2 regions of the Paenarthrobacter sp. 22069 genome follow, and region 1 is predicted to be linked to the other one. Evidence: riboswitches for the same ligand, from Rfam matches in the RefSeq annotation. Region 1 holds a riboswitch; the other holds the start of a gene.
The links. Region 1 has a riboswitch for glycine ahead of cycA (D-serine/D-alanine/glycine transporter). Riboswitches for the same ligand answer to the same signal wherever they lie in the genome.
Positions count from the first base shown of each region.

Region 2: linked by a shared signal. The riboswitch ahead of ACTJK0_RS14125 (glycine dehydrogenase (aminomethyl-transferring)) and the one ahead of cycA (D-serine/D-alanine/glycine transporter) in region 1 are both predicted to bind glycine.

Region 1 covers NZ_JBQEQF010000036.1:3,871-26,040, forward strand. Annotated here, with positions in the region: gene ACTJK0_RS20160 (glycosyltransferase) at 1-175, opposite strand, end outside; gene ACTJK0_RS20165 (PIG-L family deacetylase) at 181-1,560, opposite strand; gene ACTJK0_RS20170 (hypothetical protein) at 1,554-2,582, opposite strand; gene ACTJK0_RS20175 (O-methyltransferase) at 2,699-3,388, opposite strand; gene ACTJK0_RS20180 (thiamine-binding protein) at 3,449-3,772, opposite strand; gene ACTJK0_RS20185 (TetR/AcrR family transcriptional regulator) at 3,894-4,556, shown strand; gene ACTJK0_RS20190 (hypothetical protein) at 4,653-4,877, shown strand; gene ACTJK0_RS20195 (hypothetical protein) at 4,967-5,389, opposite strand; gene ACTJK0_RS20200 (hypothetical protein) at 5,472-5,780, opposite strand; gene ACTJK0_RS20205 (AzlD domain-containing protein) at 5,846-6,157, opposite strand; gene ACTJK0_RS20210 (AzlC family ABC transporter permease) at 6,154-6,939, opposite strand; gene ACTJK0_RS20215 (DoxX family protein) at 6,936-7,505, opposite strand; gene ACTJK0_RS20220 (CoA transferase) at 7,609-8,988, opposite strand; gene ACTJK0_RS20225 (glycerophosphodiester phosphodiesterase) at 8,997-9,896, opposite strand; gene ACTJK0_RS20230 (DUF445 domain-containing protein) at 9,946-11,307, shown strand; gene ACTJK0_RS20235 (HNH endonuclease) at 11,440-13,047, shown strand; gene ACTJK0_RS20240 (LamB/YcsF family protein) at 13,089-13,838, opposite strand; gene ACTJK0_RS20245 (hypothetical protein) at 13,822-14,622, opposite strand; gene cycA (D-serine/D-alanine/glycine transporter) at 14,795-16,330, opposite strand; glycine riboswitch at 16,381-16,475, opposite strand; glycine riboswitch at 16,476-16,573, opposite strand; glycine riboswitch at 16,862-16,961, shown strand; gene gcvP (aminomethyl-transferring glycine dehydrogenase) at 17,110-19,974, shown strand; gene gcvT (glycine cleavage system aminomethyltransferase GcvT) at 19,984-21,120, shown strand; gene gcvH (glycine cleavage system protein GcvH) at 21,155-21,538, shown strand; gene glyA (serine hydroxymethyltransferase) at 21,535-22,170, shown strand, end outside.
Region 2 covers NZ_JBQEQF010000016.1:30,801-36,755, forward strand. Annotated here, with positions in the region: gene ACTJK0_RS14105 (APC family permease) at 1-913, opposite strand, end outside; gene ACTJK0_RS14110 (Dps family protein) at 1,135-1,614, shown strand; gene ACTJK0_RS14115 (MFS transporter) at 1,692-3,239, opposite strand; gene ACTJK0_RS14120 (TetR/AcrR family transcriptional regulator) at 3,323-3,859, shown strand; glycine riboswitch at 3,954-4,051, shown strand; partial or broken gene ACTJK0_RS14125 (glycine dehydrogenase (aminomethyl-transferring)) at 4,229-5,955, shown strand, end outside.

The sequences.
Region 1 (22,170 bases):
CCCGGGCCTCCGCGGCGCGGACAGCCGTGAGGGCGCGCTCCAGGTGCTGTTCCTCATTGTGCACGGGAATGACCACCGCCACCCGCCTGATGGCGTCCGGCCCTGTGTTCACTCCGCGGCCTGCGCCCACCGGCCGCGCTGCGCCCTGTCCTGCGCCGATTTGCCCGGGAGCCATCAGCGTCAGGCCCTGTCCCAGCGGTCAGGGGCGGCAAGGCCCTCCACCACGAAGTCACGTTCCTGGTAAAGGCCTGCGCTGCGCCAGCCCAGCCGCTGCCGGGCCAGCGCGTGGACGGTGTCGCCGTCGAGTTCCCAGCCCGCTATGGGGTGCCGCCAATGGCACAGGAGCAGGGCTCCTCCGGGGTGCACGGACGCTTCGATGCGATCCCACAGCTGGGCCAGCTCGTCCGGGGACAGGTAGTAACCAACCTCGGAAACCACCACCAGGTCAAAAGAACCGTCAGGCCAGGAACCGGGAAGGACCCTTTGCTCCACCTGGACGCCGGGGCGGCCTGCCAGCAGGTGGCGGGCGCGCCGCACGGCAGCTCCGCTGGCATCCACCGCGAGCAGGTCACGGCATCGGTCGGCCAGCGCTGCGGTGAGGGCCCCGATGGAGCACCCCACTTCCAGGCCGCGTCCGTAGGATTCAGCCGGCAGGGCGGCAAGGGTGAGCGCCCGTTTGCGCCGCTCATACCAGCTCCCGGCGTAGTTCCAAGGGTCCGCGGCGCCGTTGTGGACGGCGTCGAAGACGGCCTCGGCGTCGTGGCTGGAGTGGGGGCGGCGGGAGGCATCCTGCGCGGGTGTCCAGGCGAAGACCTCATAGCCGCGCGAGAAGTGTTCCAGGAATTTGCCATCCAGCAGCGTCTCGTCCCCGGGCAGGGGCGACAATGGCTGCACCTGGGTGGCATGCTCTGCCATGGCCAGCTTCTTGGCCGTTCGGGCCGGTTCATCCAGATGGAACCGCACCCACTGGCGCCAGTCCCCGCCGTGCGGCACCGCCCAGTGCCAGAACCAGATGGGGTACTCCAGCAGTGCGTGGCCATCCTGCCGGGCAACCTCTGCGCCCACGGCACCCAGGGCATCGTGGTCACCGTGCCCGTCGGACCGGTACGGCGCCACGATGGCGAGCCGGTCCGGCGCACCGGGGAGCCTCTGGACCGATTCCCGGACGGCCGTGGCAATGGCTTCCGTGTGGGCTTGGAGTCCGCGGTCCGGCAGGCCGAGGAACGTCCAGCAGTCCTTCAGGCCCAGCGCCGTCAGGGCCTCGGCAAACTCTGTCAGCCGGGCCTGTGCGAGTTGGTCCGGGGTGGTGGTCGGCGAGTCGGGATGGGACCCCTCCCCCGCGGTGCAGAGCACTACTTCCACCTGGGCTCCGAGCGCCGCCAGCGACGCCATAAGGCCGCCGGCGCCAAGTGTTTCGTCGTCGGGATGCGCGGCCAGGACCACGAAGCGCATTCCCGCGAGTTCGGCGGCGTCAAGTGGCAACTCCGGCGCTGCTCCGAGACCGGCAGCGTCCCAGGCTGGCGCGCCGGTGCCCTGGTCTGTGTGCGAGAACGTCACCATGGGCAGTCCCCCTTCAGGGTGAGCCGGCCCAGTTGGGCGTCGTCGCGTGCGCCGTGATGCTGCCGGACATACAGCGCCAGGTCGGCCATCCTCTTGGCGTAGGGCTCGTCGAAGGCGAGCGGGCCCGGGCCCCGGTTGGAGCCCACCAGGTGCAGGACACGTTCGACGGCGGCAGCAACGGTCCCGCGTATGCGCTGGGCCTCGCTCCAGGTACTTTGGCCTGCCCCGCTGCCGAGGGAACCGTCGTCGATGCGTCCCGCGGTGCGCGCGAGGTACTGCAGGGAAGCGGTGAGCGTGCGGTCCGCCTCGCCAAGTGCAGCGAGTGCCACCTGGTCGGGCTCCCGCCCGGCGCCGGCACCTGCCAGCAGACCGGTCCGGAAATCCCTCGCGACGCCCACTGCTCCGCCCAGCCAGCACGCAGCAACGCCCATGCCGCCCCACGCGAAGCCTGGCCGGCCGTGGTACCAGCCAGTGCCGCCCAGCAGCGTCGCCGGCACCTGGTCGAAGTGGACAGTTCCACTGGGTATTTCCCGCAGCCCCCGCGCGATCCATGCCGGCTCCTCACACGCCACCCCGGGATGACGCAGATCAACAGCGAAAGCTGCCCTGCCGCCGTCGTCCGTGTGGGCGGTGATGACAGCGCAGTCAAGCTGGGCAGCCAGGGAGCACCAGGGTTTGGACCCGCTGAGGAGGGTGCCGGCCCCGGCAGACCGGGCTTCCAGCCTGGCGCCCGGTGCCTCAGCCGCGAACACGCCCCATGAGGTGTTCGCGGCATCAAACGGCAAGGTCGTATCGGCAGGGAATTCCCGGGCTGCCTGGGCGAGGATGGCAACGGCGTCGAGGTGCGGCTCCAGCACGCGGGCGGCGGCCACGTCGATGGCGGCGACTGACGCCAGGAGCTCCCACAGGACCACGGTTTGCCCGTCACCGGGATGTGGCCAGGTCCGTCCGGCCTCAGGGGCCAGGGCCAGCAGGGCAGGAACGTCACCGGCTGCAGCGGCCACGGATTCGAGGAAGGGCATCCACGGCGAGAGTGCTGTGGATGTGGAGTCGAGGAGTGCGGGGGCAGGGGCCGCTGGCAAGAAAGTCCTCCATCCACAATGCCCGGCCGGACACCGGACGCATCTACACAGCTTACTTAGTGTTTATCGGGAAGGATGCGGGCCAGGGCAAAACCGTCCCAGCCTTTGGAACCGACGGTCTGGATGACGGTGGCGTCCAGGCGCGGGTGTTCGCCCATAAGCTTGAGCGCATCGATGATCCCCTGGGCGTTGACGGGGTCCATATCCGGGTCCAGGACGGCACCTTCCCAGATGGTGTTGTCCAGCACCACGGTGGCACCCGGCCTGCCCAGCTTCACGGCCCAGTCAAGGTAGCGGCTGTTGTTTTGCTTGTCGGCGTCGATGAAGATGAAGTCGAAGGGCTCCCGCTCCTCCTCCTCAAGGGCAGCCAGGGTGTCCAGCGCCGGGCCCAGCCGGATCTCCACCCTCTCGCCCAGGCCGGCGGCGTCAATGTTCGCCCAGGCCACCTCGGCATGCTGCGGCAGGTATTCGCAGGTGACCAGCGTGCCGTTATGCGGAAGCCCGCGGCCCATCCAAATGGTGCTGTAGCCCGCCAGCGTCCCGATCTCCAGGACGCGGCGGGCTCCGGTCAGCTGAACCAGAAGCTTCAGGAGTTTCCCCGCATTAGGCGCCACCTCGATAGCGGGCATTCCCGCTTCCGCTGCGCTGTGGATGGCCTGCTGGACCGCCGCATCCGGGTGCACCACGGTCCGGGACAAGAACTCCTCCGCGGCAATCCATTCCGGACGCGGCTTGTGCTCGAACATGGGCACAGTTTGGCACGCAACCAACCGGCGGTCCAGACATTTGCGCCCCTCCCGGCAGGCTTAGGGCTCCTGTGCCAGGGCGTTTTCCAGCCGGTCCAACTTGGCCGTCAGTTCACCGCTGTAGCCTGGCCTGATGTCGGCCTTGATCACCAGCGAAACCCGGCTGCCGTAGCGTCCCACGGCCTCGGTGGCGCGCTTTACGACGTCGAACACTTCGTCCCATTCGCCTTCAATAGTGGTGAACATGGAATCCGTCTGGTTGGGCAGCCCCGACTCCCGGACGACTTTCACGGCGGCGGCAACGGCGTCGTGCACTGAGGCATCGTTGGGCCTGGAGCCTTCGCTGGGGACACCTGACGGAGCAACAGAAAATGCAAGCAACATTCCCCAAGTCTCCCACGCTGTTCCCTGCGGCCGGGGGCCGGAAACGACTGTCAGCCGTCACATAAGCCCCTACCACGGAGTAACCATGGCGGCGGAAGGCTCCATTGCTACCCTTTTGGGCATGAGCCTCGCAGTCGCCCGAAAACCCCTCCGCGCAGACGCAGCGCGGAACGTGGACAAAATCATCACGGCGGCGCGCCAGTGTTTCCGCGAGTTCGGCCCGGAAGTACCCCTCCAGACCATCGCCACCACGGCCGGCGTGGGCCCCGCGACGCTCTTCCGCAACTTCGCGGACAAGGAAGAACTGGTCCTGGCAGCGCTCAACCGGCAACTCCGGCTCACCGTGGACCCGGTCATGGACGGCGCCCTGGCCGACATCGATGCCGCTGCCGGACTGCTCCGTGTCCTCGAGACCCTGATGGCAGCCGCAAGCGACGACGCCAACCTTCTGTGCGCCGTGGCCGGACGGCGTGAGCTGCTCACCGGAATCACCGGCTCGCTGATGGAGTCGATCAGTATCCTGCTGGCGCGGGGGCAGGGCCAGGGAAGCCTGCGCACCGACATCACCATGACGGACATGTTCCGTCTGCTCGCGATGCTGATCGGCGTGGTGGACACCATGGAACCGGGCTCGGATGCCTGGCGTCGGCCGCTGGCGCTGGTGGAGGACGCCATCCGGACGGTCCGCCCGTCGCGCCCGCTTCCTGCGCTTGTCCCCGTCCCTGCCCCCGCCGCGGCAGGTCTTCCGGGCGGCACCATTGTCGGCACACACCACGTGCAATAAACTCAGAGCGGGGTTAGGCAGCCAGCCTCAGTACTTCCAGCTGGAGCGACCCATGAATCCATTGGTGCCATTCCCCCGTTCAACGGCTGCACGGCGATGACACATTCAAAGCTTCTCCACTACTTGAACGATCCCCGCGGCCCGGAAGAAATCCTGCCGACGCTAAGCCCCGCGGAACTCGTCGAACTGCTTGACGCCCTCTTCCAGAACCTCGACACTCCCGAACCTGAATTCGGCGCGCAGGTCTGGTACGAAATGGGCGTGGAAGAAACGTGCCGCAGGGCCCTTTCCCCGGGCGGCAGCGCGCACGGCGTGGCGTAACCCCTACAACATTGGGCCTGACTCCCGGCAGTAAGCATCCTGTCCCGCGTCAGGCCCACCCCGTTCTTATTGAGGCCCGCCCTACTTCTTCAGGCCCGCCGTTCTCCATCAGGGCCGTTGGCTTCAGGCTCGCCGTCCCCAGGATGGCGCGATTCATCAAGACCCGCCCGGGATTTCTCCTGCCCTGAATGTCCATGTTCGGGGTCCCCCTGCACAGAATGCCCGTGCCCGGAAGGCCCATGACCGCCATGCTCGTGGAACTCGTTGGGGACGTGGTCCTTCGCCTCCATCAGGTGCTGTTGGAGTTTCTCCTCGGCCTCCCGGCGACGCCGCGCCGTGTCCCGGAGTTCCCTGGTCGCCTCAGAGCCGGACGGATCCAGGTAAGCAGGGCGCAACTTCCCTGTCTGCTCTGCCGGAGGCACCGCGGAACCCTGTTCACGGGCAGCGCCCGCCCCTGAATCCCCGTCGCCGCGGGCGCTGTGCGGGGCGGCAGGCCGTGACTGTTCGTCCATCTCGATTCCTCCTTGCTGGCCGCCTCTCGTGTGGCGGCCTCTGTTCCAGTGCACCACATCCGGGGACCGGAATGGCGGGCAGTCAGGCGTCGCCCGCTTCTCCCCGCTTACGCATTTCCCGGCGCACCATTGCCTGCAGGGCTGGAACGGACGACGACGGGTCGAGGTCGAGTGCCTGCTGGAGCCTCGTCGAGAGCAGCTCCAGATCCTCTTCGGGTACGTCCGAGAGACCTGAAAAACGCTTGAAGAAGCGTTTGGCTGGCAGGCCGGCGCGGCGTCGCCCGTTCTTGTGCCGTGGGCTCCCCGTCAAGCCCCCCGCGGGATGCAGCTGATTTTCCATGGTTGCCGTTTCAATGCGAATGCCACGGCCAACTGCATAAGCCTTTTTCATAGTACCGCCGGGACCCGCCCAACCATGTGACGCCAGTCACTACAATCGGGTAAAGTCCTGCACCGTCAGTTCCAGCCCAGCATCCTCAGCAGCGCTGACGTGCCGGCACCGGCAATGACCACCACAAGGAAAGGAGCCCGCAGGATCAGCGCGATGGCGGCAGCAGCAAGCGCCCCAAGCCTGGCGTCAGCGGCCAGCCCATGGCCCGAGACCACGGCATTCACCACTGTCAGCGAAGCAAGCAGGCCTATTGTCATGGTGCCCGCGATGCGCGATGTGCGTGGGTCCTCCAGGAAGCGTGCGGGAACGAAGTAGCCCACCAGCTTCCACCCGTAGGCAAGCGCGCACGCGATCAGCAGCCAGATCCACAGGCTCATACGCCCTCCCCCGGATCCGGGCCTTCCGTGCGCTGCCTTCCTGGCCGGCGCGCTTCGGTGGCGTCCTGGCACTGGTGAGCACCATACGGCTCGATGTCCGGCTCGAGTCCTTCGTCGCGGCGTCCATGACTGAACCAGCCCATGAGCGCGGCCACCAGTGCGGCCACCAGGATGGGTATGCCGGCGGGCACGAAGGGAACGGCGGCCACCGTGGCCACGGCGCACACCACGGCGATGGCAATTGGTTCCCGGCCTTTGAGCCGGGGCCAGAGCAGAGCCAGGAACGCGGCGACGGCGGCCCCGTCAAGCCCCCATTGCTTCGGGTCGCCCAGCCCGCTTCCGGCGAGGGCGCCGACCGCGGTGAACAGGTTCCACAGCACGTAGACGCCTGCTCCGGCCGTCCAGAAGCCGCGCCGCTGCTCATCGGGGTCCGTCTGGCCAGTGCTGGTGGCCGTGGATTCGTCGATGGTCAGCTGCGCACCGACGTACTTCCGCCAGCCGGTGGGCCGCAGCAGTGCGTTCAGCTGCATGCCGTAGATGCCGTTGCGCATGCCCAGCAGGGTTGCGGCGCTCATCGCCGCGATGCCCGAACCGCCACCTGCCACGACGCCGATGAACGCGAACTGCGAACCACCGCTGAACAGGAGCAGGCTCAGGGCCATGGTCTGCCAGAAGTTGAGCCCGGAGGTCACCGCGAGCGCTCCGAAGGAGACACCATAGAGGCCGGTGGCGATGCTGATGGAAATGCCTACCCGGACGGCCGGCGAAGCCAACAGCTTCATGCCCGGATTCCGGATCCAGGTCCCGGCCGGGCCGGCTTGCGCAGGTTCCAGGCCCAGAGGATCAGCGGGGCCTGGAGAGGGAGCCTGGCAGTGTGGATCTTCCGTCGGAGGGCTGTTCCCTCTGGACCGTACGCCCTGACAAGGGCGTCGACATGTCCTGCAAGGAACGCGGTGAACATGGCGGTGAGGGCCGTGGCGGTCAGTTTACGGGTAGGCGGGAGGAGGATTCCGACGGCGGCGGCCAGTTCCAGGAGGCCGCTTACGGCGATCCACTCATCACGGGACAGGACGGCCAGGGGGTGCTGGGCCGGGGTGTCCTGGCGGATGTCGTCCTGCTGGCTGCTTTCATGCCGCGTGTTGCCCTGGCCGGATTCAGGATCCCGGCGGCACAGGTACCCCGGGACGACATCGCCGTAGAAACCGGGGTCCCGGAAATGCTTGCCGGCACTTGCCAGCAGGAGCGCCGCCATTGCCGCAGCGGACAGGCCTTGAAGCGGCAGGCTGTGAATGGACAGTCGGTGTATGGACAGGCCCTCGGGAGCAGGGCCGGGCCAGGGAAAAGACATGGAACAACTCAACCACAGCCAAAGCCGAGTCCCGAACCGGTGGTCGGAACCAGGGGCGGCAGCAAGGAACCTGCCCAGGCTGGAGTGCTGTTGCGGGTGCCGGTCACAGCCAGGCGGGCTGCGAGCTTCCGTACGGCGGTGGCGGGAACGGATAATCCAGCGGCCCGCCCGCATCCATCAAGGGCGGCCCGACATAACGCAGCTCCCCGTAGCTGCTGGACACTGACGGATAGGCGGGCAGTGGCAGTTCTGCCGCGCTCTCCATGTTTGGCGGCAGGGAAAACAGTTCTTCTGCGGTCCGGGCAAGCGCGAGGTGCCCCGCACCGCCCGTGCCTGTCTGCCGCCGCAGCTCCAAGAGCCGGACAGCAGCCGCGGCCACGCCGTAGCCGGTGGCGTGGTCCAGCGCCTGGACCGGAAGGGCACCCGGGTGCCACCCGCCGTCGTCATTCTTCTTGCCGTAGAGGTGGGCGATTCCGCAGGCCGCCTGGACGATGCTGTCGAAACCCCTTAGATGGCCCCACGGCCCCGCGCTCCCCCAGCTGTTGAGCGTGACCACCACCAGCCCCGGGCGTGCCGCCAGCAGTTCCCGCGGGTTGAGCCCGAACCGGTCCAGCGCGTCGTGCCGGTAGCCGATGACCACGACGTCCGCGGCGGCCAGGAGTTGTTTCAGCCGTTCCTGGTTCTCCGGGATGGTGAGGTCGGCCTCCACACTCCGCTTGCCGAATGCGGTGTCCACGAACTGGTCTTCGATCTCGGGGTATTGCGGAGGATCGATCCGCAGGACGTCGGCCCCCAGCGCGCCCAACAGCCGGGTGGCGACGGGTCCTGCGATCACCCTGGTCAGGTCCAGGACCCGCAGCCCGTCGAGGGGCAGGCCATTCCCGGTTCCCAGGCCATCCCCTGTTCCCCCGCCGGCACGGGTGCCCGGAGCGGCAGTTCCTTCAGCTGCAAGCTCCTGCAGCCCCAGGCCTGATGTTGCTCCGTCGGCAGACTCCAGCGAGATCCAGGGGCCCGATCCGGCTGCCCGGCCCATGGCGGAGGCCAGCCAGTCACTTCGTGTCCGGACGGCGGCGGCAATCCCACCCTGGCTGTGGATGGTGGCTTCGGCGTCCAGGGCGGTCATGCACCGCAGCGCCTCCTCCGCGCCTGCTGCCGAGGAGGCTCCCAGGGCCCGCAAGAGCCGCTGCTCATGGTGCGGATAGTTGGCGTGGAGCCGGATCCACCCGTCGCGGGTTCGCCGGAAGCCGGAGAGGGGCGCGAAACCCTGCGGCCGGCGCCCGGAAATCCGCAGGTGCCCGAACGAATCAAAGGCTGCACCAGCAAGGGCGGGGGTGGTGCTGAACCGGCCAGGCACCGCCGTGTACCGGTTCAGGGCGCCGGCCAGCGCAGCCACGGAGTACAGGGCCAGGCCTTCGACGTCGAGCGGGCCGGCCCACCACCGGCGCGGCGAGTAGTGGCCGGGCCTCCGGCTGGTGGCCTCCATGCCCGCCGCTACTTTGCCTGCGGCGAGGCCAGGCGGAGCTGGTCCAGCACACGGGCCGGCACGTTGGTGGTGATCTCGTGGATCCCCAGCTCCTGGCAGAGGGCCACGTCCTCCGGCGCGTCCACGGTCCACACCCTGAATCGGCGGCCAGACTCCAGCCAGCGGCGGACGGTGGCCGGCCGCTCCCTGACGTAGTCGATCCCGGGGCCGGCCATGCCCACTTCCCGGTCGTCCAGGATCCGTTCACCTTCCAGCTGCGTGGCTTTCATCAGGTTGGCTACGGCGCTGCCGGTAATCGGTCCCAGACCCAGTCCGCCGCGGATCTCGTGGATGGTGAGGTCGTCCACCAACTGGCAGATGTACTGGGGCGGGACCGTACCGAGCAGGTGGCGGACCGAATCCGGGCTGAAGCTCATGAAGCTCACCGCCACGTTGTCCACCGTTGAGCTTTGCGGGTCCCAGCCCTCGCTGCGGAGCACCTCCAGCACCCGGTCCTCGAGTTTCAGCTGGTACGGGCTGGGATGCTTGAGCTCGATGGCAAGTTTCACGGGCCGGCCGGCCCCGCGGAGGATGTCCAGCAGTTCCGGGAGGGTAAGGAGCTGTTCCGACCGCGCTCCGTAGCTTTCGGGGATCCGGACGCCCTTCCAGGACGAAAAGTCCAGCTGGCGCAGCTCATGCAGCGTCCGCTCCGCCACCGGTCCCGTCCCATCCGAGGTACGGTCCAGGTTTGCGTCGTGGAGGAGGACCAGGTGCTGGTCCCGGGTCAGGTGGACGTCGCATTCCACGCCGTCGGCACCATCAGCCAGGGCCTGCAGGTAGGCGGCGCGGGTGTGTTCGGCATAGGCGCCGCTTGAGCCGCGGTGGGCAAAGACCAGCGGCCGCTGCGGCACTGACTCGTCAGTTGTCATGGACACACGGTAGCCGACCGGCCCCCGCCTTCGGGGCTAGGCTTGGCACATGCAGGTGAACTCTGAGGCAACTACTGGGCCAACCACGCAGGAAGCACCCGCCGGCGCCGCGCAAAAGGTGGATCCGGGCACACGGACGGAAGGCGCCGTCGTACGCCAACAGCCCGGTTCCGGTGACGCCGAAAAGGCGGCAGCGCTGCGGAAAATGAAACTGCTGGCGCTGAGCCTGTTGATCGCGATGGCCGTGATTTTTGTCTTCGCATTCGCCCTGCAAAAGGACTATCCGTGGCTGCAGTACGTGCGGGCCGCCGCCGAAGGCGGCATGGTGGGTGCGCTTGCCGACTGGTTCGCCGTGACGGCCCTGTTCAAGTACCCCATGGGCATCAAGATCCCGCACACGGCCATCATTCCGCGGCGCAAGGACCAGATCGGCGCCTCCCTGGGCGAATTCGTGGAGACCAACTTCCTTTCCGAACAGGTGGTGCAGGACAAGCTGGCGAGCGTCAACATCGCCCGCCGCGCAGGCCAATGGCTGGCCGCGCCGGGCGGCGCCGACAGGGTGGCAAAGGAAGGTGCCGCCGTCATCCGCGGTGCCTTCAAGGTATTGAATGACGACGACGTCCAGGCCGTCATCGAAGGCATGGTCCGAAAGCACCTGCTCACGCCGCCCTGGGGACCGCCGGTGGGCAGGCTCGCCGAGCGGATCTTCCATGACGGGCACCATCACACGCTGGTGGACCTGCTGGTGGACCGCGCCGCGGACTGGGTGGACGACAACCACGAAACCGTCACCCGCCTGGTTGCCGACCGCTCCCCCACCTGGGTGCCGCAGTTTGTGGACGGACTGGTGAGCGACAAGGTCTACCTCGAAATCCTGAAGTTTGTCCGGGCTGTCCAGGCCGACCCCCGCCACCAGGTCCGGCAATCAATCGACAAATACCTCAACGACCTTGCGCAGGACCTTCAGCATGATCCCGCGATGATCGCGCGCGCCGAGGACATCAAGGCCCAGGTGCTGGGCGATCCCGAGGTTCGCGAACTGGCGTCCCGCACCTGGGGCACCGTCAAGAACGCCCTGCTGAACGCCGTAGACGATCCCGACAGCGATCTGACCATCAAGTTCAAGGCAGCGGTGCGCGATTTCGGCTCCCGGCTGGTGGACGATCCCGAACTTGCCGGGAAGGTCAACGCCTGGATTGGTGACGCCGCCGGGTATCTGGTCCGGACCTACCGTTCGGACATCGCCGGAGTGATCACCGATACCGTGGCCCGCTGGGATGCCGAGGAAACGTCGCAGAAGATCGAACTGCAGGTGGGCAAAGACCTGCAGTTCATCCGCATCAACGGTACCGTGGTGGGCTCCCTGGCCGGGCTGGCGATCTTCACGGTGGCGCAGCTGCTCTTCGGCTAAGTTGAGTTCCGGTTTACGACGGCGGCGGCTTGGGTCCGCGCGACACCGCGCCTGAACAGCGACCCACCGGGGGCCGGGGCGACAGGTTCAGCGGCAGGTCTAAATGTCAGACCCTGGCTGGATGATGTGGGTATGGGAACGGGCAGCGGTGTTGGGGCGGTGTTGGAGGGCGTCCGCGCCTCTGTGGCTGCCCTTGATGCTCTGGAGAGAGAGGACGCTTTCCTCGCTTCCGGCGCTGCTGTTGGTGCCGGTGTGGATGTGTTGCAGCGGCGGTATGAACTGCGGCTGGAACGGCTGGAGGTGGCGAAGCGGCTGGAAGCGCTACTTTCCGTGGTGAAAGCACAGGACGCTGCCGAGGCCGTTGGACTGCAGCAGGCCATGACCCCGCCGGACGCCTCAATCCAGGACCGCACCTACGCGCAGATGTCCGTTGTGGAGGAGATCGCCGGGGTCCTGACCATCAGTTCCGCGGCCGCAGGGGCGTTGGTGGAGCAGTCCCGCAGGATCTGTTCCCTGCCGCTCGTCATGAACGCCTTGGGCGCAGGCGTAATGTCCTGGCAGCACGCGAAGATCGTGGCGGACGAAACCGAGGGCCTCACCCCTGCCGGCGCCGCGGGTTTGGTGGCGCGCTTCTTCGACCCCGACGCACCCAGCCCGGCCCGCGGCGCACCTCCTGGCGACCTCGTCCCGTCCCGGTTCAGGGCCAAGGTCCGTGCCTGGCGCGAACGCCACCACCCGGAATCGATCGAAAAACGCCATGCCAAAGGGGTCGCTGACAGGCGGATGGAATACACCCCCGACCGGGACGGCATGGCCTGGCTCACGCTGTACCTGCCCGGACACACCGCATCGGCGATCTGGAACCGCACCACTGCCACCGCACGCGGACTCCAAAGCCCCGACGAGCCACGCACCCTCACCCAACTCCGCCCCGACATCGCAGCATCCCTGCTGCTTGGAGCCAGTCTGCATCCCACCAACGCGGACGACGTCCGTGCCGGCAGCAGCGGGGAACCAGGAGCGGCAGGCGAAAGCGACACCGCAGTCGGGAAAGTCCCAATCCCCAGAGCCGACCTGTTGGTGACCGTGCCGGTGTTCGCTCTGCTCGGCCTCACGGATGAACCAGCGGAACTGGACGGCTACGGTCCCATCCCGGCGTCTTTGGCCCGGAAACTGGTTGCGGACGGGGCGGATTCGTTTTACCGGGTCCTGGTCGACCCCCGCGACGGTGCACCCCTGGAGATCGGCCGCACCCGCTACCGGCTCCCAGAGACCATAAAACAATGGATCAGGATGCGCGACCGGAAATGCACCTTCCCCGGCTGCAGCAACCACACCCCCGACAACGACATCGATCATGGGACCGCCTGGCACCACGGCGGAAGCACCGGGATCAGCAACCTGGCCCAGCTCTGCCCCAAACATCACCGGCTCAAACACAACAGCCACTGGACCCCGGATGCCGCTACCCCGAATGAGCCACCCGGCTGGACTTCACCCACCGGCCGGCACCACAAACCCGAACACCCCACCCCCGAACCAACCCACTGGCCACCAGGCATCCTCCCGGTAAGTAGTGCTGCGCTGCCCGCCTGCTTCCATGGCGAAGACGCCGGCCCCGAAGTCCTCCCACTCTGGGAACCAGACAATGACAGATACGTGGACATCAACGATCTATCAGCCGACGATCCCCTCTGGGCCGAGTTCTTCGCCGCCGAGCCATTCGCCTTGGCACCGTGAGGCCAGCCTTCCGAGGTCGCCGCAGCACCAACGGCATTGACCTATGCGAAGGACTCCAGTTGCACACCGGCGGCCTCAAGTCCGGCCCGCACGCGCGCTGCCATCTCAACAGCTGCCGGCGTCCCGCTAAGGAGGCGCAGGGAATCGGGACGAATACTGACTACGCTCCCGTCGACAGCAACGACATCGCCCTGGGTGGCCAGGCGGACGGCCCGTTCAACGACCGCGTCAATGTCCTGCAGCACGGCGCGTTCGTCGGAAAGCGGGAGCAGGCTGCCGTCTGCGAGGTACGCGCGGTCCGCAAAAGCCTCGGTGAACACCGGGTGCCCGGCCTCCTTGGCCTGCTTCAACAGCTCGGATCCGGGAAAGCCCAGGACAGGAAGTCCAGGATCATAGGCGTTCATAGCCGCCACCACCGCGGAGGCCTGGTCGGCATCGTGGATCACCGTGTCGTACAGCGCTCCGTGCGGCTTCACGAAGTCCACCGAGGCACCCACCGCGTGGGCCACGCCGTCGAGCGCCCCCAGTTGGTACAGCACATCGCCGAACAGTTCGTCGAAGCTCATCCCCAGCCTGCGGCGGCCGTAGCCGGCCAGGTCGCGGTAGCCAAGGTGTGCGCCAACGGTGACGTCGAGTTCGTAAGCAGCCCTGCAGCTGTCCAGCATGGTGACCGGATCTCCCGCATGTAGGCCGCAAGCAACGTTGGCGCTGGTTGCCAGCTGGAACATTGCCGGGTCGCCGCCGGCGGTCCAGGAGCCGAACGATTGCCCTACGTCAGCGTTGAGATCCAAGTGTGTTGCCTTCCAGCGTCAGGTTGTCCGGGCCGGCGGCGGCAGTCAGCTCCCCGGGTATGGTGTCCGGCATTGGCCCGAACGCCTCCCGGGCGTTCTTGGCCACCGCACGGCCCATCACGAGGTTACCGGCTCCGCCCACAACGGCACCTATCCCGAACGGGAGGGCCCTGCCGAACAGCGCAGTTCCCTGGCGCTTGAGCAGGTTCCTGAGGAAGGCCTGCTGGATCCGCTTGCGGACACTGCCGAACCCCGGCACCACCATCGACTTGGAGAGCGCGTTGCTCCAGGTGGTGGTTGCACCGCCCGATGACTGGCCGCTGAGCGTGCCCAGCAGGGCGGTGCCCTCCTCGCCAAGCATGATGGCCATGACCATGGTCCCGGCCTTTTCCGGGTTGGTCAGGCGGATGCCGTGGAGTTCCGCCAATGACGTTGCGTAGAGTGCCGTCGCTTCCAGGAAGCCGACGGTCGCGGCCGCGGACAGTCCCAGCGAGGCGACCGTTCCAACTCCGGGAACGACGGCTGTGGCACCCACCAGGGCGCCTCCGCCGGCCACCGCCCGGAGGTAGTCACGCTCTGCGATATCCGCCAACTGGGCGGCGGTGGCCCGGGGATGCCTCTTCTGGAGCCTGCGGATGTAGGCAACCACCAGGGGCCGCTGGATCTGCACTGCCCTCAGCAGCGTGTTGTGGACGCCGGGCTTGGGCTTGCCTTCGGCGTCGAACATTGCATTGTGGGCGGTTTCCTGTGCGATGCGAACTGCGGGGTTGCTGCGCCGGGCCATGGTCACCTTCATTCAAATCGACCTGCAGCGGTTGGGCTGCCGTGCTTTTCCATCCTATGTGGATAAACACTAAGCATGCTGAACTTTAGGTCTGCACGATGCGACTGGCGGGCTGCGGCGGCAGGAACGGTAACCGGACCCGGACGCCTGCGCCGCAACCCGCCGTCGGGTGTTACTTCCTGGCCTGCTGGACCTCCTCTGCCACGCCCGGGGCTTGGCCAACGCTGCGCCCGGCGGCAGCCTCGTCAGCACGAAGCTCAGCCCGGAAGACCTCGAAGCGGGCCAGATGTGCGGGGCGCCGGCGCAGGATGGCCCACGCCACACCCAGGACGACGAACCAGATAGGCGTCACCAGCAGGGCAATGAGCGTGTCCGGCTGGGTGGTCAGGGCCCAGAGGACGAAGGCGAAGAACGCGTAGACCACCCATACTGCGGGGATGCCGCCGGGCATCTTGAACTTCGACGCATCGTGCAGGTGCGGCCGGCGCCGGCGGAAGGAGATGTAGCTGGCAAGGATGATCGACCAGACGAAGACGAAGCAGACGGCTGACACCGTGGTCACCATTTCAAACGCCTTGCCAACGTCCTGGCCTGCGTACATGAGGACGACGCCGGAGAGCAGCAGGACGCAGGAGAGGAACAGTGCGTTGCTGGGCACCTTCCTCGTGGAAAGGCGGCTGAAGATACCCGGGGCGTCACCCTCCTGGGCAAGGCCGAAGACCATGCGCGAGGTGGAGTAGATGCCGGAGTTGGCTGAGGACATGGCCGAGGTCAGGACCACCAGGTTGACCACGGTGGCGGCGGCGCCGAGTCCGGCCAGGGAGAACATCCCGATGAACGGGCTGTGGCCTGCGGCGAACTGCGTCCAGGGGGTGACGGCCATCAGGATGATCAGTGCGCCGACGTAGAAGAGCAGGACGCGGACGGGGATGGCGTTGATGGCCCTGGGCAGCGTGCGCTCGGGGTTCTTGGCCTCGGCGGCGGTGGTGCCCACCAGTTCAATGCCTACGAAGGCGAACACTGCGATCTGGAATCCGGCCACGAAGCCCATGAATTCGTTGGGGAAGAACCCGCCATGGCTCCACAGGTTAGTGAAGCTGGCCGTTCCGGCGTCGCTCTGGAAACCGGTGAAGATCATGAAGAGCCCCACGACGATCAGCGCGGCAATGGCGACGATCTTGATCAGGGCGAACCAGAACTCGGTCTCGCCGAAGGCTTTGACGGTGGCGAGGTTCAGCAGCAGCAGGATGGCCACGGTGGCCAGGCCCGGAATCCAAAGCGGCAGGGCGGGCCAGAGTTCCCGGGAGTAGCCGGCGATTGCAATCACGTCCGCGATTCCGGTGATGACCCAGCAGAACCAGTAGGTCCAGCCGGTGAAGAAACCCGCCCACGGGCCCAGGAGGTCGGCGGCGAAGTCGCTGAAGGACTTGTAGTTCAGGTTGCTCAGCAGCAGTTCGCCCATGGCCCGCATAACGAAGAAGAGCATGAAGCCGATGATCATGTATACGAAGATCACGGAGGGGCCGGCGGCGGAGATGGTCTTGCCGGAGCCCATGAAGAGGCCGGTACCAATCGCCCCGCCGATGGCGATGAGCTGGATATGCCGGTTGGTGAGCTGCCGCTCCAGGTGCGGGGGCTCGCTGCGGACTGCCGCGCCCGCACCGTTGCGGGCGGGTTCGCTGTTGGACGTGGGGGGATGAATCGCCATGAGGAACTCCATCGATAAAGCGGCATTTGGGTGCCGCAAAAGATTTGGTTCCTCCCCGCTCTGTTGTGGACCTGAGAGTTTCCGCAGCCAAGCCGCTTGCACCGTCGGTGAGCCAGGATCATGCCCGGCTGCTTTCCAGAGTTGCCTGTCCGCGGCGGTACGTGGGCCTGAGAGTTTCCTGGGGAGGGTTTGCTCCTACGGCGCCTGCTAAATGTACCCGGCAGGCTCTCCCGCCGCAGGTCAAAGGCGTATTCAGTTGGACGCCGCTGCCTTCCGGGCTGCGGCTTTTGTGCGCTGGGAACGGCGCCGGCAGTCGGCTGCTCCGGATACGTTGAGCCAGCCGCCGCGGCGCCAATCCCGGGGTTCAGTGTGGCGTCGGTCACGATCGAATGTCAAACGCCTCCCGGCAAAAGACGGGTTATTGGCATTCTTTGGGCTGCAGCTCCGGTGCTCGGCGCAGCTACCGACTTGCCATAAGCCACTAATCCCGATACCTTGTGAGCCGAATCACCCACATTTGAATAAGCCTTTCGAGCTGTGACGGGAGAGTCCTCCCGGCATCCACCGGGCAGGCGCCGTAGGAGCAAATCCTCCCCAGGAATCTCTCAGGCCCACGTACCGTCATGGCGAGGCGACTCTGGAAAGCAACCGGGCGTCAATCCGGTTCACCGACGGTGCAAGCGGCCCCCTGCCAAGAGCAGGCCACGCGGAATCTCTCAGGTCCAATACAGAGCGGGGAGGAACCCATCCCATGCCGTGCCACCCCAGGCCGGCCAGAACTGGAGTTCCTCTTGACGATTCAATCGCTTCCAACATCGTTTGTTGACCGCCATATCGGCGCGCGCCGCCAGGCCGACGTCGACACCATGCTCAAAGCCGTGGGCTATGACAGCGTGGACGGCCTCGTTGACGTTGCCGTACCCGCCTCCATCCGCCAGGAATCTGCACTCCGCCTGCAGGACGCCCTCAGCGAGGTTGAAGTCCTTGCCGAGCTGCGCCGGATCGCCGGCAGGAACAAGACTGCCGTCCAGATGATCGGCCAGGGCTACTACGACACCGTCACTCCGCCGGTGATCCGCCGCAACATCCTGGAATCCCCTGCCTGGTACACGGCCTACACCCCCTACCAGCCGGAGATCTCGCAGGGCCGGCTCGAGGCGCTGCTGAACTTCCAGACCATGGTCCAGGACCTGACGGCCCTCCCCGTGGCCAACGCGTCGCTGCTGGACGAGGCCACCGCCGTCGCCGAAGCCGTGCTGTTGATGCGCCGTGCCAACAAGGACAGGAATGCCAAGGACGGCCGGACGGTACTCGACGCCGACTGCCTCCCCCAGACCATCGCCATCGTCCAGGGCCGCGCCGAGGCGCTCGGCTTCGAGGTCGAGGTGGCCGACCTGTCCAAGGGCCTGCCGGAAGGTGAGATCAACGGCGTCGTCCTGCAGCAGCCGGGGGTTTCCGGCCGGGTCTGGGACCAGTCCAGTGTCATCACCGCAGCCAAGGAGCGGGGGGCGCTGGTCACCGTTGCCGCCGATCTGCTGGCGCTGACCCTGATTACTCCTCCGGGCGAGCAGGGCGCGGACATCGCCGTCGGCTCCACCCAGCGTTTTGGCGTGCCGTTATTCTTTGGGGGGCCGCACGCCGCCTACATGGCCGTCCAAAAGGGCATGGAGCGCACCCTGCCGGGCAGGATCGTCGGAGTCTCCAAGGACAACGCGGGCACACCGGCGTACCGCCTGGCGCTGCAGACCCGTGAGCAGCACATCCGCCGCGAGAAGGCCACGTCCAACATCTGCACCGCCCAGGCACTCCTGGCCATCGTGTCCTCCTTCTACGCGGTTTACCACGGCCCCGACGGGCTGAAGGCAATCGCCGAGACCGCCCACCACAAGGCCAGGGTGCTGGCAACAGCACTCACGTCCATGGGCCGTGAAATGGTCACCGACTCCTTCTTCGACACGCTCACCGTCCGCGTGCCGGGCAAAGCCGCCAAGGTGGTCACCGCAGCCGAAGCCCGCGGCATCAACCTGCGCTTCATCGACCAGGACACCGTTGGCGTCTCCGTTGATGAGACGACGACGGCGGCAACACTGTCCGACGTCGCCGTCGCCTTTGGTGCCGGTCCGGTTGGTGACGCCCAGGGCTTCGAACTGCCCCAAGCTGTACTGCGCACGTCCGCGTACCTGCAGCATCCGGTGTTCAACACGCACCGGTCCGAGACCCAGCTGCTGCGTTACATCCGCAAGCTTTCTGACCGGGACCTGGCGTTGGATCGCACCATGATCCCGCTGGGCTCCTGCACCATGAAGCTGAACGCCACCGCCGAGATGGAGGCCATTTCCTGGCCGGAGTTTGCCTCCATCCACCCGTTCGCCCCGGACTCCCAGACCGAGGGCTGGCGTGAACTTATCGCTGGATTGGAAGCGGATCTCGCGGAGATCACTGGCTACGACCAGGTGTCCATCCAGCCCAACGCCGGCTCCCAGGGTGAGCTCGCGGGCCTGCTGGCGATCCGCGGCTACCACCACTCCCGGGGCGAGCAGCAGCGCAACATCTGCCTGATCCCGGCGTCCGCGCACGGCACCAACGCCGCCTCGGCCGTCCTGGCCGGCATGAAGGTGGTGGTGGTGGCCACGGCTGCTGACGGCACCATCGACCACGATGACCTGACGGCGAAGATCGAGGCCAACAAGGATGTCCTCTCGGCCATCATGATCACCTACCCCTCAACGCACGGTGTGTACGATTCCGACGTGCGCGAGGTGTGCGATGCCGTTCACGCCGCGGGCGGGCAGGTATACGTTGACGGCGCCAACCTGAATGCCCTCGTGGGCCTGGCGCAGCCCGGCAAGTTCGGCGGCGACGTGTCCCACCTGAACCTGCACAAGACCTTCTGCATCCCGCACGGCGGCGGCGGTCCCGGCGTCGGGCCGGTGGCAGCCAAGGCGCACCTGGCCCCGTTCATGCCCGGCGACGCGAACAAGGCCGCGCACGAGGCAGGCCATGGTGTGGCCATCAGTGCCTCCCGCTTCGGCTCCGCCGGTGTGCTGCCGATTTCCTGGGCCTACGTGAAGCTGATGGGCGGCGAGGGCCTGACCGAGGCCACCAAGTCCGCGCTGCTGGCCGCGAACTACGTCGCGTCCCGGCTGAACGAGTACTTCCCCGTCCTCTACACCGGCGAGGGTGGCCTCGTGGCGCACGAGTGCATCCTGGACCTGCGCGAACTGACCGCCAGGACCGGTGTCACGGCCGAGGACGTGGCCAAGCGGCTGATCGACTTCGGCTTCCACGCCCCCACCCTGTCCTTCCCCGTCGCCGGGACGCTGATGGTGGAGCCCACCGAGTCCGAGGACCTCGCCGAGATCGACCGCTTCATCGACGCCATGATCACCATTCATGGCGAGATCCAGCAGGTGGCCAACGGGGACTTCAGCCTTGAGGCATCTCCGGTGCGGAACGCACCCCACACGGCAGCCGCCGTCGTAAGTTCCGATTGGGACCGCGCCTACCCGCGGGAGCAGGCCGCCTTCCCGGTGCCCTCACTGCGGCAGGACAAGTACTTCCCGCCCGTGGGCAGGATCGACGGCGCCGCCGGCGACCGCAACCTGATCTGTTCCTGCCCGCCGCTTTCTGAATTTGAGAACTAAGGACTTCCAATGACCGAGAATTACACCGCGCTCTATGATCAGCACAAGAAAGCCGGGGCCTCCTTCACCGACTTCGGCGGCTGGCAGATGCCGCTCAAGTACGAGTCCGAGCTCGCCGAGCACCACGCCGTCCGCAACGCCGGCGGCCTGTTCGATCTCTCCCACATGGGAGAGGTCTGGGTGACCGGCCCCGATGCAGCCGCTTTCCTGGACTACGCCCTGGCCGGCAAACTATCCGCGGTCGCGGTGGGCAAGGCGAAGTACTCGCTGATTTGCGACGCCGACGGCGGCATCATCGACGACCTCATTTCGTACCGCAGGCCGTCCCCAGAAGAGGGCGTGGACAAGTACCTGGTGGTGCCGAATGCCGGCAACGCCGCGGTTGTGGCCAAGGAACTCCTGGAGCGCTCCGCCAATTTCGACGTCACGGTGGAGGACGCCTCGGCTGAGACCTCGCTGATTGCCGTGCAGGGACCGATTTCCGAGGCGATCCTCCTGAAGCTGGTCCCGGCCGAACAGCACGCACTGGTCCGGGAGTTGAAGTACTACGCCGCCGTCGAGATGGAAATAAACGGCCAGGACCTGCTGGTGGCCCGCACTGGCTACACGGGTGAGGACGGCTTCGAAATCTACGTTCCCAACGAGGATGCAGCCGGCCTGTGGGAAGCGCTGCTGGAAGTTGGCGCCGGCCACGGGCTCATCCCCGCCGGTCTCGCTGCGCGCGACTCCCTGCGCCTGGAAGCAGGCATGCCGCTCTACGGCAACGAACTCTCCCGCCACGTCAACGCCTATGCGGCCGGTCTGGGTCCTGTGGTGTCGCTGGCGAAGGAGAGCGATTTCGTGGGCAAGGAAGCACTGGCCGCCATCAAGGCTGCCGGAGTCGGTTCAACCATTGGGCAGAAGCTGGTGGGCCTCAAGGGCACCGGCCGGCGCGCAGCCCGCGCCCACTACCCGGTCCTCAAGGACGGCACCCTGGTCGGTGAAGTAACCTCCGGTCAGCCCTCACCCACCCTCGGCTACCCGGTGGCCATGGCCTATGTTGAGGTCGAATTTGCCGAGCCCGGCACATTCGTGGAGGTTGACCTTCGCGGCAAGCCCGAGCGCTTCGAAGTCGTAGCCCTCCCGTTCTACAAGCGCCAAAAGTAAATCCCCCAAATTTTCCACACGTAAAGGAAGAATCATGAGCAAAGTTGTTTCTGAACTGAAGTACTCCGCCGAGCACGAATGGGTTGCCGTTGACGGCTCCGGGCCTGCCGGGATCGGCATTTCCGCCGTCGCTGCAGATGCTCTGGGCGACATCGTGTACGTTGACCTGCCCGAGGTCGGCTCCACCCTCACGGCCGGCGAAACCTGCGGCGAGGTGGAGTCCACCAAGTCTGTCTCGGACCTCTACGCTCCGGTATCCGGTGAGGTCATCGAGATCAATGACGGCGTGGTCTCGGACCCCGCCCTGATCAACAGCGACCCCTACGGCGCGGGCTGGCTTTTCAAGGTGGCCGTGACCGAGGAAGGCCCCCTTATGTCGGCCGAGGAATACGCAGCAGCGAACGGCGGCGAGCTGTGAGCGCCCCGGTGGAAGTGGGCGCCTTCGAGCAGGTGGCCTCCCCCAGCCTGAACGCCGACCTGTCCGTCCTGGACCCCGAAGTTGCGGCGAAGATCGACGACGAACTGGGCCGCCAGCGCGATGGCTTGGAAATGATCGCCTCCGAAAACCACACGGCAGCGGCTGTGATGCAGGCGCAGGGGTCGGTGCTGACCAACAAATACGCCGAGGGCTACCCCGGAAAGCGGTACTACGGCGGCTGCGAGCACGTGGACGTGATCGAGCAGCTGGCCATCGACCGGGTGAAGGCCTTGTTCGGCGCCGGGTTCGCGAATGTCCAGCCGCACTCCGGTGCGCAGGCCAACGCCTCGGTAATGCACGCATTGATCAAGCCGGGCGACACCATCATGGGCCTCAACCTGGCCCACGGCGGCCACCTGACCCACGGCATGCGGATCAACTTCTCCGGGAAGCTCTACAACGTGGTGCCGTACGGCGTCCGCGAGAACACCCACACCGTGGACATGGCCGAGGTGGAGCGCCTGGCCCAGGAGCACAAGCCGCAGCTGATCGTTGCCGGCTGGTCCGCCTACGCCCGGCAGCTCGACTTTGCCGAGTTCCGCCGCATCGCTGATTCCGTGGGCGCCTACCTC
Region 2 (5,955 bases), on a different contig from region 1:
TTTCCGCGTTGTTCAGGCCGTTGCCGGTATCGCCGACGCCGGCGAACATCATGGTGGCGATGCTCACCAGGAGGTAGATGGCCAGGACGATGACGGCGGTCAGGGTGCCGGCCACTCCGGCGGTCTTCTTGCCATTGGCCGTTTCCTCGTTGACGGTGAGGCAGACGTCCCAGCCCCAGTACACGAAGATGGACAGCGAGATGCCGGCCGCGATCTGGCCGAAGGTCTCGATCTTGGTGACATCGAACCAGTCCCAGCTGAACGGGATGGCCGTTTCGGAGCTGGACCAGTTGGCGAAGGCCATGGCGACGAACAGGCCCAGCACCAGCAGTTGGAAGCCCACCAGGCTGTACTGCACCAGCTTGGTGGTGTGCAGGCCGCGGTAGCTGACCCAAACGGCCAGCGCCACGAAGACGAAGCAGGTCACGACGTTCAGGGCTTTGTTGTCCGCCAGGTCAGCCAGTTCGGCGGAGCCGGTGAGCTGCGACAGGAAGAGGTAGAAGAAGTCGACGGCGACGCCGGCCAGGTTGGACAGTACGATGATGTTGGCGGCCAGCAGGCCCCAACCGCCCATCCAGCCGATCCAGGGTCCAAAGGCTTTGGTTACCCACGTGAAGGTGGTTCCGCTGTCCGGGGAGTCAGCGTTGAGCTCCCGGTAGGCGAGCGAAACCAGGATCATCGGAATGAACCCGATCAGGAAGATGACGGGCAGCTGGAGACCGGCTTCGTTGACGGTGGGTCCCAGTGCGCTGGTGAGGGTATAGGCGGGGGCGATAGTTGAAATGCCCAGGACGACGACGGCGAGGAGCCCGAGCTGCCCGCCCTTGAGTCCCTTGGCGCTGACGCCGTCCGGGGAGGGGGCGTGGGCGTGCGGACCGGGTTTGGCCGTACTGGTGCGGATTGTCTCTGTCATGGCACCACTTTCTGGAAGGCTGTGAGACGGAGGTCACTATATGAATGGCGTTCATTTAGTATGGGGGTGCCGGGCGGCGGATGCAAGATGAAATATGAATCACATTCGTTTATGACTCATTTTCAAAATTAGTAAGCTCACTGAGAAATTGGCGGAGACCCTGCCGCCACCGCATCCATCGCTGGTAGCGTCTGCCTTATTGGACCACCAGAGGAGGACGCATGAAAGCTTCACCGACACTGACCAACAACCTGCAGGCCGTACTTGCTGACCTGATCGAGCTCCACGTACAGGGCAAGCAGGCGCACTGGAACATCGTGGGCACCAACTTCCGCGACCTTCACCTGCAGCTTGATGAGATCGTCGACGCCGCCCGCCAGTTCGCGGACGATACAGCCGAACGCATGCGCGCCCTGCACGCTCTTCCCGACGGCCGCAGCTCCACCGTCGCTGAAACCACCAGCCTGGCCCAGTTCCCCGACGGGCTGATCAGCACCACGGACGCCATTGAACGGATTGTCGCCGCCATGGAGGCCGCCGTAGGCACCATGCGTAAAGTCCATGACGAAGTGGATGAGGAAGACCCCACGTCGGCTGACCTGCTGCACGAGTTCATTGCCCGGCTGGAGCAGTTCGCCTGGATGGTGCAGGCGGAAAACATGAAGCCGACCGCGAAGGTAACCGCCGCCGACTCCAAGTAGCCGGCCGCCACCCGCCATTGGCTTGGCGCCCTTTGCAGGGGGATCCCCTGCAAGGGGCGCCTTTTTCGTGCCCGCCCCTAGGACGCTTTCGGCACCCTGCGAAGGACGACGGCGGCCAGGACTGCCGCCGCCGCCATCAGGACCAGCGCAATCGCCGCAGTGATGTGGACGCCGGAGTCGAAGGCGGCGGCCGCGGCGTCCCTGGTGAGCTGTGCCAGCGGAGCGGGAAGGCTGGCTGCTGCTTCAACCGCCCCGGCCAGCGTTTCCCTGGCGTTGTGCAGGCCGGGACCCGGCAGTATTCCGTCCACCCCTGCCGGCAGCCGCAGGTTCTGCTGGTAGGAGGCCGTCAGGATGGAACCGAGCACCGCCGTCCCCAACAGGGATCCCACCTCATAGCCCGTTTCCGAGATCGCTGCAGCCGCCCCGGATTTCTCCGGTGGCGCTGAGCCGAGGATGAGGTCGTTGGAGATTGTTTCCGCCGTACCCACACCCAGCGCCAGGACCAGCAGGGCCGCCAGCAGCAGCGAGGGCCCGCCGTCGTGGTTCCCGAACGTCACCATGCTGTAGCCCGCCGCGCTGAAAGCGAGCCCTGCCGCCACCACTGCCCCGGGACGCACCTTGCGAACCAGGGGAACCACGATCAATCCGGAGACCACCGTGGCCGCCAGTGCCGGAATCATGGCGACGCCGGCCGCGGACGGGGTCATCCCTTCCAGCAGCTGGAGATGCTGGGCCAGGAACAGGATGAAGCCGTTGAAGGAGAACAGGGCGAGGATGTTGGCGCTGATGGCCATGCTGAACACTTTGTTCCGGAACAGTGACATGTCAAGCAGGGGGTGCTCCAGCCGGTGCTGGCGACGGACAAACGCGACGCCCATGGCCAGGCCGAAGAGGATGCTGCCTATCCCGGCTGCGCCGGGACCTTCCGTGGCCACCGCCTTGATGCCGTAGACCACGGGAACCATGACCAGCATGGAGAGCAGGATGCTGGGAACATCCACCCTCCCCGGGGCCGGGTCCTTCGATTCCGGAATGAGGGCCGGTCCACCCGCCAGCAGGGGGAGCATGAGGGGGACTGCCACCAGGAACACGGCACCCCACCAGAAGTGCTCCACCAGCCATCCGCCGAAGATCGGCCCCAGGGCCGCGCCGCCCGAGAATCCAGCGGCCCAGATGGCAACCGCAAGCCGCCTGCGGTTGGGCTCCGGGAAGATGTTCCGGATCAGCGACAGCGTGGACGGCATCAGCATGGCACCAAAGAATCCCAGGGCTGCCCGGCCGGCAATCAGCCACTCGGGCGTGGGTGCAAAGGCCGTCGCGGCTGAAAGCGCGGCGAAGCCCAGGCTGCCAATGATCAACAGCCTCCGCCGCCCGATCCGATCGCCCAGGCTTCCCATGGATACAAGCAGCCCGGCCAGCACCAGCGGGTAGGCGTCGATGATCCACAGCAGCTGCACGCCGGACGGGTCCAGGGCGCGGGCAATGGCCGGCAGGGCGAAAGTCAGGGCCGTGTTGTCCACTGCCACCAGCAGTACCGGAAACATCAGCAGCCCCAAGGCGGCCCAATCGCGCCGCCGGGAACGCGCGGCGGTAGCCGCCGGGGGAGTGGGTGCGGTCGTCGTCATGCGATAACTATACCGTCCAGACGGTATAGTTTGAAACTGCCGATATTCCGCGTTCCTGCGGTAAGCCGGGCATGATGGGAGGCATGCCCCGAAAGCCTGTAGCCCGTGACGCGGTCCTTGACGCCTTCGAGTCCCTGCTGATCGAAGTGGGGGAGCGGGCTGCGACCCTCGACGCCGTGGCGCGAAAGGCCGGGGTGTCGAAGGGTGGCCTCCTGTACCACTTTCCGAACAAGGAAGCGCTCATCGCCGTGCTGCTTGACCGGCTGGAAGGGCTGGCCACGGCCGACGCCGATGCCATGGCCTCGGCCAGCGAAGGCGCTGCGGCATACTTCATCCGTTCTTCCGTCTGGGCCGACACCCCCCTGGACCGCGCCATCGTGGCTGCCACCCGACTCGCCGAAGTGGCGCACGAAGAGACGCGCCGCCGTTTCGCGGCCATCCAGCAGCGCTGGCTGGATGAGATCGCGGCCGACGTGGGGCCGGGCCTGGCCAAGGCCGTCCTCTACATGGGTGACGGGCTGTATTTCAACGCCATGCTGTCCGTAGCGCCCGCGCCGGAGGGGGGAGGGGCGGCCGATGTCGGGGAACTGCTGGCCGCGCTGGAACGGCTCCGCAGGTAGGCTGCGGCATTTGCCGGGAAGGCCTGCCCCGTAGGACAATGGAAAGTTGTGAGGGCTGTCGCCGGCCGTCATAAACCCACAACTTAATAGCCTTTGATCTGCGGCGGGAGAGTTCTGCCGGAAGTACAGGCAGGCGCCGTAGGAGCAAATCCTCCCCAGGAATCTCGCAGGCCCCTGTACCGCCGCGGCGAGGCGCCTCTGGAAAGCAGCAGGCAGTCATCCTTCCTCCCAGAGAGGGGCCAAAGGCTGTTGTGCTCACCGACGGTGCAAGCGGGTCCTGCCCAGGCAGGGGACGCGGAAACTCTCAGGTCCAATACAGAGCGGGGAGGAACCCGAATAGCTGTGGCGTACCCTGCGCCGCCTGAGTAAATGGAGTTCCTTGTGTCGGTTTCCCCAGCCTCCACCACCTTCGTAGACCGCCATATCGGCGCGCGGCGCCAGGCCGACGTCGACACCATGCTCAAAGCCGTGGGCTACGACACTGTCGACAACCTGGTGGACACCGCAGTACCCAAGGTCATCCGCCAGGAGACCGCCCTCCGCCTGCAGGACGCCCTCAGCGAAGTGGAAGTCCTCACCGAGCTCCGCAAACTGGCTGCGAAGAACAAGACCGCCGTCCAGATGATCGGCCAGGGCTATTACGACACCGTTACTCCGCCGGTGATCCGCCGCAACATCCTGGAATCCCCTGCCTGGTACACGGCCTACACGCCCTACCAGCCGGAGATCTCGCAGGGCCGGCTCGAGGCGCTGCTGAACTTCCAGACCATGGTCCAGGACCTGGTGGGCCTGCCCATCGCCAACGCGTCGCTGCTGGACGAGGCCACGGCCGTCGCCGAGGCCGTGCTGTTGATGCGCCGCGCCAACAAGGCCAAACCCGCCGCCGACGGCAAGACGGTCCTGGACAGCGATGTGCTGCCCCAGACCATCGCCATCGTCCAGGGCCGCGCCGAGGCGCTCGGCTTCGAGGTTGAGGTGGCCGACCTGTCCAAGGGCCTGCCGGAAGGTGACATAAACGGCATCGTCCTGCAGCAGCCCGGCGCCTCCGGACGCGTCTGGGACCAGTCCGGTGTCATCGCCGCCGCCAAGGACCGCGGCGCGCTGGTCACCGTTGCCGCCGACCTGCTGGCCCTGACCCTGATTACTCCTCCGGGCGAGCAGGGTGCGGACATCGCCGTCGGCTCCGCCCAGCGCTTCGGTGTTCCCCTGTTCTTCGGCGGCCCGCACGCCGCCTACATGGCCGTCCGCAAGGGCCTGGAACGTTCACTGCCCGGCCGCCTGGTGGGCGTGTCCAAGGACGACGCCGGCGTCCCGGCCTACCGCCTGGCGCTGCAGACCCGTGAGCAGCACATCCGCCGCGAGAAGGCCACGTCCAACATCTGCACCGCCCAGGCACTCCTGGCCATCGTCGCCTCCATGTACGCGGTGTACCACGGACCCGATGGATTGAAGGCGATCGCCGGAACGGTGCACGGCCACGCGCGCACCCTGGCAGCCTCGCTTGCCGATGCCGGCGTGGACGTCCTGCACCAGAGCTTCTTCGACACCCTGACCGTGCGGGTCCCCGGACGCGCAGCCGCCACCATTGCCGACGCCGAGGCGCGCGGCATCAACCTGCGGCACATCGACGGCGACACGGTGGGCATCTCCCTGGATGAAACCACGACGGCGGCCATCGTCGCCCAGGTTGCCGACCTCTTCGGCGCCCATGTCGCCGACGGGGACGGCTTTGCCCTGGAGGCGGCCGTCGAGCGTTCCTCCGACTACCTGCAGCACCCGGTGTTCAACACGCACCGGTCAGAGACCCAGCTGCTGCGCTACATCCGCAAGCTCTCTGACCGGGACCTCGCGCTGGACCGCACCATGATCCCGCTGGGCTCCTGCACCATGAAGCTGAACGCCACCGCCGAGATGGAGGCCATCTCCTGGCCCGAGTTCGCCTCCATCCACCCGTTCGCCCCGGACTCCCAGACCGAGGGCTGGCGTGAACTTATCGCCGGATTGGAAGCTGATCTCGCGGAGATCACCGGCTACGACCAGGTGTCCATCCAGCCCAACGCCGGCTCCCAGGGCGAGCTCGCGGGCCTGCTGGCGAT